Regions from separate parts of the Hahella sp. NS-SX17 genome, predicted to be linked through region 2. Evidence: predicted binding sites of a transcription regulator. Region 2 holds the regulator's gene; the other holds the start of a gene.

What was found. The regulator LexA, encoded in region 2, represses DNA repair genes until DNA is damaged. The targets are predictions, from matches to a motif close to TACTGTNTANNTANACAGTA.
Region 1: a site for LexA is predicted at 1,674-1,693, ahead of AC2IBB_RS25990 (YebG family protein). Genes of this name have one in related genera too.

What each region holds. Positions count from the first base shown of each region.
Region 1 is NZ_CM170632.1:5,839,414-5,843,119, reverse strand. Features, by position in the region: gene AC2IBB_RS26000 (response regulator transcription factor) at 1-158, opposite strand, end outside; gene AC2IBB_RS25995 (sensor histidine kinase) at 230-1,411, opposite strand; gene AC2IBB_RS25990 (YebG family protein) at 1,716-2,054, shown strand; gene codA (cytosine deaminase) at 2,095-3,345, opposite strand; gene leuA (2-isopropylmalate synthase) at 3,547-3,706, opposite strand, start outside.
Region 2 is NZ_CM170632.1:2,583,750-2,587,455, reverse strand. Features, by position in the region: gene AC2IBB_RS11705 (collagenase) at 1-1,126, opposite strand, end outside; gene lexA (transcriptional repressor LexA) at 1,514-2,116, shown strand; gene AC2IBB_RS11695 (hypothetical protein) at 2,165-2,410, opposite strand; gene AC2IBB_RS11690 (DUF6586 family protein) at 2,569-3,027, opposite strand; gene AC2IBB_RS11685 (DUF1329 domain-containing protein) at 3,412-3,706, shown strand, end outside.

The DNA.
Region 1 (3,706 bases), 3.3 Mb from region 2:
AGCGGGATTCCAGCGCTTTCCAATTGCTGAAGTCTGGTCAACAGGCCCGCGCCCCGGTTGAAGTCTTCCACTTGTAATCCTGCCGCTTCCAGCATCCAGACAGTGGAGCGGCGAAACTCTTCGTTATCGTCTACTAATAATATTTGTGCTGCGTTCATGCTTGTCTCTTCGAAAAGATTTATCCACAAAAGTGACTTGGGGAGCCGCATCCATGCCGGCGCGGGGCCGCTTAATCAGGAGGGTGTCTGGTTTTTGCTGTTGACGCTAATGGCAGAGTAAAAGTGAAAATGGCGCCGCCAGCAGGGTTATCCTTGAATTGCAGGGCTCCGTTGTGAAGCTCTATAAAGGATTTGCTAATAGATAGACCGGCGCCCATACCATCCGACTTGGTAGTGAAAAATGGTGTAAACAGGCGGCTACGACAGTGCTGCGGAATGCCGCAGCCTCTGTCTGTAACGCTGACCTCCACCCAATCTTCAGAGATGATTTGGGCGTCCACAATAAGCTCCCGATCCCCCACCGGGGTGTCGCGCATAGCGTCAATGGCGTTACGAATCAGATTGGCGAGGGTTTGCTCAATCATGATTTTGTCTACGCAGACATTTGGTAAATCCCCGGATACCAACAAACGAGATTTAACCTGGCGTCTGTGAGTTTCCAGCTGGAGCAACTCCAGTACGCCGCAGGTCAGCTGGCGCAATGAAATCTCGTCTTTGCGCGGCTCTCGTGAAGTTACGAATTTGCGTATGCGCGAAACCACAGCGGCGGCTTGATGGGCTTGGCGGATAGCCAGTTGCACGGCTTCTTCCGGCTTGTCGACGCCGGCATGCTTTTCAAGTAGTAATTTGGCGGCGTTAAGATAATTGAGGATAGCCCCGATAGGCTGATTCAATTCATGAGTCAGCGCCGTCGCCATCTCGCCGATCGACATACTTTTAGAGGCTTGTTGCAGTTGGGCGTGCATGGCCTCTGGCCGCAGCAACAGCAAGGACGGCTCTTCCACTTTCTGCAGAGAGAGCAGAACGCTCACCCCTTTGGATGAATCCTGAAACGGGGCGCTGTGTATCGCATAAAAAGCGCCGTTGTCCGGGAAGTGGGCTTGTAGTGAGAATGCATCTCCTTTCAGATGACCCTCTATGGATTCCACTGGTTGAAATAACTGCAGGAAAGCGTCGCGGTGGGAAGCTGGTCGGTTTTGAGGCTTGCTATCGCTGCTAAACTCACGTAAGAACAAGGTGTTGCATGCGATGAACTCGCCTTGACGGGAATATACGGCGGCGGGGTAGGGGAGCGCGTTAAGGAAAGGGTGCTTGTCTTCGCCACGGGAGGCGTTGGCGGCGCTGGATTTTTTGTAGGCGACAATATCAGGCTGATAGGCGTTGGCTTCAAACCTGTTTTTTAACATAAGCATCTTTCTGTCCTCCCTGCACTGTCAGATACCTGGACTAAACCTCACATTCCCTTGTGCTGATGAGCGGGAACGCCGCTTAGTCCGAACGTCAAACTGGCGGATATCCTAAATGCCTTATGCGAGGGGGCGCAATCATATATTCGGACTATTACCATTTGGTTATCTCTTGTGTTTGAGGTAAAAAATGCTCTGTAGCGCCTTTATTTTCAGATGGTTACTGTGTTCGGATGAATCTTGTGTGATGCTCTTGACCTGACTCTTAAACTGTATGAATATACAGAGGCTAATTTTAGGAGGCGACAAAATGGCCGTAGTGACCCTGTATATGAGTGACAGAGACCCATCCCAACAGATGTTTAAATCCAAGAAAGAAGCTGACGATCATGACAAAAAGCTTGAGCTCGCCGAAGGCGTGTCTCATTTCCTGGCGCAACGCCTGACTTCTTTGAATGAAGGTTTGGCGGAAGAAATCGGCATGCTGGTCGCTAATCACAAAGAAGCGTTCGCAACCGCGTTCAAAGGCAAGGTTGATGTCTTGTTTGAAGAGTCGCCAGAATCTGCTCCCAGCGTGGAAGAAGAAGCTAAAGAGAGCGCCAAGGTCAAAGACAGCGGCAAAGTGCGGGCGATAGCAGGCAAGGGCTGATGCCCAAGGGATGTTGTCAGCATCCCATGGGTGTAACCGTCTAAAGCTGAATGTTTTGCGTTACCAAAGCCGGTGTTTGTTGCATGATGATGTCGCCTGCGCGAATGGAGGCCGTCACCACGCTTTGGCGGCGCAAGACTTCGTAGTCATCAGGTCCGTCCAATAGGATGAAGTTGGCGGGTTTGCCGATTTCTACCCCGTAACGGTCTTGAATGTTCAGCACTTTGGCGCTGTTATGACTGATCAGGTCCAGCGCATTGCGGTAGTCGTCATAGCCCATCATATGGCATATGTGCAGCGCGAAGTCCAAAGTGCGCAGCAGATTGCCATTGCCCAGGGAGTACCATGGGTCCTGAATGGAGTCTTGACCGAGGCCGACATTGAGGCCCGCTTCCAGCAGCTCCTTCACCCGAGTAACGCCGCGACGCTTGGGGAAGTTGTCGAACCTGCCTTGTAAATGAATGCTCTCTGTTGGGCAAGATACGAAGTTTATCTGTGACATCTTCAGCAGACGAAACAGGCGGCTGCAGTAAGCGTTGTCGTAGGAGTGCATTGCGGTGGTATGGCTGGCGGTGACCCGATGCCCCATATCGCGCTTCAATGCTTCCGCCGCCAGTACTTCCAGGAATCTTGAACCGGGGTCGTCTATTTCATCGCAATGCACATCGACAAGGCGATCATATTTTTGCGCCAGATCCATAAGGATTTTGACCGACTCCACGCCATAGTCGCGGGTAAACTCGAAATGGGGGATGCCGCCGACGACATCGACGCCCATTTCTACGGCTTTTTCCATCAATTGGACGCCATTGGGGTAGGAGAGAATGCCTTCTTGTGGAAACGCCACCAGTTGCAGTTCAATCCATGGCGCCACTTCCTGTTTAATATCAAGCAGAGCTTCCAGCGCCGTCAGGGTTGGATCGGTGACATCTACATGAGAGCGTACCGCCTGTACGCCGTATTGGGTCAGCATTTTTAAGGTGCGGCGCGTGCGCTGTTTAACGTCCTCATGGGTGATCATGGCTTTGCGTTCCGCCCAGCACTCAATGCCTTCAAACAGCGTGCCGCTCATATTCCAGCGAGGTTCGCCAGCAGTGCCTGTTGCGTCCAGATGGATATGGGGTTCGACAAAGGGTGCGCTGACAAGACGCTCGCCGGCGTCCAACAATATTTCCACGTCAGTTTGCGGAAGCTCCGCCATGGGCAATATAGCGCTGATATCGCCTTGGTTAATCTGAATGGCGTACAAACCGTCCTGGCCGCGTAAACGGACGTTGGTGACGTATTTCATTGATGGACTCACCTGATTATTTATTCTGAAGCGGACATTTTCCGTCAATGACCATCGACTGTCGACCGCTTCTAGCAATGTCAGACGCCAGAAGTATTAGGTGATGGTCATGAAAGGTTTTGGCGAAAGCGGAGCGTTTGAAGAGGAAAAAACCGGGGCCATAAAAAAGGGCCCTGAAGCAGGGCCCAATGGGGTATAGGGTTAGACGGCCTCCCTTTGGCCGTTATCAGCGGTGACCTGGGCGCGTCTGCCCACGGCCGACAACAATGCCTGCAACGTGGCGGTGGTGGTGTCTTCCGCCAGCGCGGCGGCGCTGAACGGCTCCCCGTTGATCATTACCTTGATGCAGGCGAGGGCGTTG
Region 2 (3,706 bases):
GTATTCTAACCGTCCCGCCACACGTACGCTCTCGGCGTAAAACAGTGGTTTCAACGCGCTTTCTATACTCACAGGCATTGTACTGTCTGCAGTTCGCCTTATCGTAATAATCCACTGAGCCAGCCAAAATACTCCACACGTTCGCCGTATCACGGCTCAGGTCATACCTGTTCATCAGACTACGTATGAAGCGCCCCGTATCGTCCCTTATCGCGTTATACTGCAGAAAGCGCCCGAGCTCTTTGGCGGCATTCATCAATAGATACTCGCGGCCGCCTGCCAACCACGAGTCTTTATCAATTATGAAACGATAGAGCGCATTAGGATATTGCGAGTCATGAGAGGCAATATCGATAAAGGCTTCATTGTCATGACCTTTATAGTAGATATTGAGTAGCTCATTTAACGCCGAATCATAGCGCCCACTAGCATTAGTCAATGAGCTCAACTTATCCAGCCAAGCGACGGAGGCGCTGACGACCTCCCCCTGATTACCGGAACTGTTCACCAGCTTTAAAGACAACTCCGCCAATCGTGCACTACCTGCCCTGGCAGCGCTCTGAAAAGCATTATTGGTAACCTGAACGGCGGCTACCGCAACCTGTTTCTGCAACGCCTTTCCATATAGCTTCTTCTTACGCGAGCGACTTCTTTCCTGCACATATCCCGCATGCAAGTATTGAATGAGGTTCGCCAGCTCATAGACGTTATCGTCTCGAAAATAAGACGACTCTGAAATAGCTGCTTGCGTAATGGCGGACATATTGGCTTCTGAAAAGATGCTGTGACGAGCTTGCTCCTCCATTGAGAGCATTTCCCTCACACAACCATGATCCATTTCCCATATGGCCAACACAAACTCGTCACCTGAAAGCACCGCCATTCCATCCAGATAGCAGTCAGACTCCCTCTCTTCCTCGTAGGAGAGTTCATCCTCTTTTGCTCGATTGTATGCCGGTAGCGGCGGGGGTAATTCCGATAACTTTTCCGGCTGCTCCGAGTTGTGTCGAAAATACTTTAAAAACTCCACGCCGCCCTTCGACCACGCCATAACGCTTATGGTGAGAATGAAAAAGATAGCGCCAACCACAATGGGGGCTCTAAACCATCTGTTTGCTGGCGTCATTACAATTCCTAAGGTGGCTTTCAGCTTATAAGAAAGAATACATCGCGGATTACGAAGGTCGCCGCGTGGGCAAGGAATATAGCCAGACCTGTGCGGTCGGTCTGTCTAAGAAAAGCATCAAATTGTATCAGATCGCCAAACCGGTACTGCATTTAAGCAGGCATTCAAGCCACTGGATCTCTTTCTGCGCAGCAACAATTGTTCAGGTCAAAATTCAACAGACTTACTTAAACAGTGGTGAGTCATCTGTGTTTTCATCTTAATCCTCAGTGACTTAGACATTTTTTCTTTACTTGCCCCACCCATTACTGTATACATAAACAGACATGGATAAACATATAGTACACACAGATTATTTCAGACCTTTTGGGGTCGCCGGAGGGTGGAGTGATTAAGCTGACCAAGCGCCAGGAGCAGGTTCTACAACTGATTCGCGAGCATATAGAGGAAACAGGTTATCCACCTACCCGGGCGGAGATTTCCAATCGCCTGGGCTTTCGCTCGGCTAACGCAGCAGAAGAACACTTGAAAGCGCTGGCGAGGAAGGGCGCGATTGAAATGGTGCCCGGGGCTTCTCGCGGCATTCGACTGCCAGTGACTGAAACGCAAAACCAGGGTATTCCAATAGTTGGCCAAGTAGCGGCGGGATACCCCATTCTCGCGCAGGAAAATATTGAAGAGTATTGCGAACTCCCTTCATCCTTCTTTACCCCTTCCGCCGACTATTTTCTTCGTGTCAAAGGCATGAGCATGAAGGACATCGGAATTCTTGATGGCGATTTGCTGGCCGTACACCGCACGACAGATGTCCACAATGGACAAATTGTGGTGGCGCGTATTGGCGATGAAGTGACAGTAAAACGCTTCCAGCGCCAAAAGAACAAAGTGCTTTTACTGCCGGAAAATGAAGAGTTCGAGCCGATTGAAGTAAACCTGTCACAACAGCCGTTGGACATTGAAGGACTGGGCGTCGGCGTCATTCGCCGCTAACAATGAACCGACAGAGCGCCGACTGCCTCTAATTGGCAGTCGGGGACTTTAATGAACAGTTTTCGGTTTTTCTTCCGCTTCTGACTGGCGGATTGCCTCCTCCCGCATATCTCCCACCAACTTAATAGCGGCATTAATCATAGCGTGAGCGACAGCCGCATCATTTTCCGCCAAATACGCCTTGGCTTCCTGACCAAAGCTGATTTTCACCAAATGTTCGCTGCCGCCCCCCATGGGTTGCAGTGCGAAGTCGCCATTCGGCAACTGAACAATTTCAAAGAAGCTTGATGCCATTTCCAAATCTCCTACTCGTAAGTTCTCACTGAAATGTTTTCTATCGTTCCAATACCCAGGAACGAACACATCAGAAAACTAGCCACAGGCGCCTCATTCATTTTCCTAAGCTGTTATCAGTCGAGGCCTGAGAGGGTTTCTTTCATTCAAGCTTACCTCTACCACTCAAAACTGTGCTCTCTCATCTCGTTGATGAACGCCTGCATGGACTCCAGTATCACCACTAACTCCATTACATAGGGAGCTGACGTGGCGGCGATAATATTTTCATTTTGCGGCGTTTCATTTTTTCGGGGGCGAGATATTTCCCCAAATTGTTTCAGCAGTTGAGCCAGCCAGGAATCGGGTTGAGCCGCCGTCAGCTTCATGCTGATTACTTCTGGCGATTCAACTTCCAACTGCCCTTCCAAGTCAGCGAGCGTCTCAATTTTAACTTTGATGCGACGCTGCTCCGCAAGCTCATTCAAGAAGCCGACATATGCCTGCTGCAGAAAACGCAAAGCCGCCCGTCCGGCGCATTGCTTTTCCGCCACCGTTGAGGATGTATCCCTCCACTGCAACTGCAGCTTGGCGAAAAACAGGTTTTCATTAACATAAGTCAGCCACTTATCGGACATACCTTAACTCATCAACAATAGCTCTTTGTTAGTGTATAGGTTTTTAACCATAAGTTCTTTAATAAAAAAATTCCCCTCCGGACTATTTCCTGAGGCGCAATTCCGATTCGTTTAGACGCCTAAATTTCCTACCATTGCTGACTCCCCCCGACTCAGGCTTCCGCAAAAATGGCGACAAACTATCAGCAGCCCCTTTCTCATAGCTTAGCACCCGATCCTCAGGCTCGCCCCTTACACAAGTTAACGTTCAGCAGCAACCCGCCATAAACGCTAACAAAGGCGCTAGTGAGAAAACTAGAATAATATTTTAGACTGCTATAATTTTGTCCAGGGAGAGAAAGTAAGGGAACTGTCTGTTACTTCTAGAAAGAGAGTGAGAAAGACATGGCTTATAGCCGTAACGCAAGAAAAAATATAAATAACGCACTGGTATTACTCGTATTTTCACTAATCGCGCAAAACGCCCCAGCTAAGGCGCCGCCGGATCAGGTTGCACGTTTGGACCGGGATCTCACGCCGCTTGGCGCCGAGAGGGCCGGTAGCGAAGGGGGGGAAGTGCCCTCTTGGGATGGAGGCATTAAGCAGCCGCCTGCGAATTATAATCCAGATAAATGGCATGCTGACCCCTTCGATGCGGACGTTCCACGCTTCATCATTAACGCCGGCAATGCACAGGATT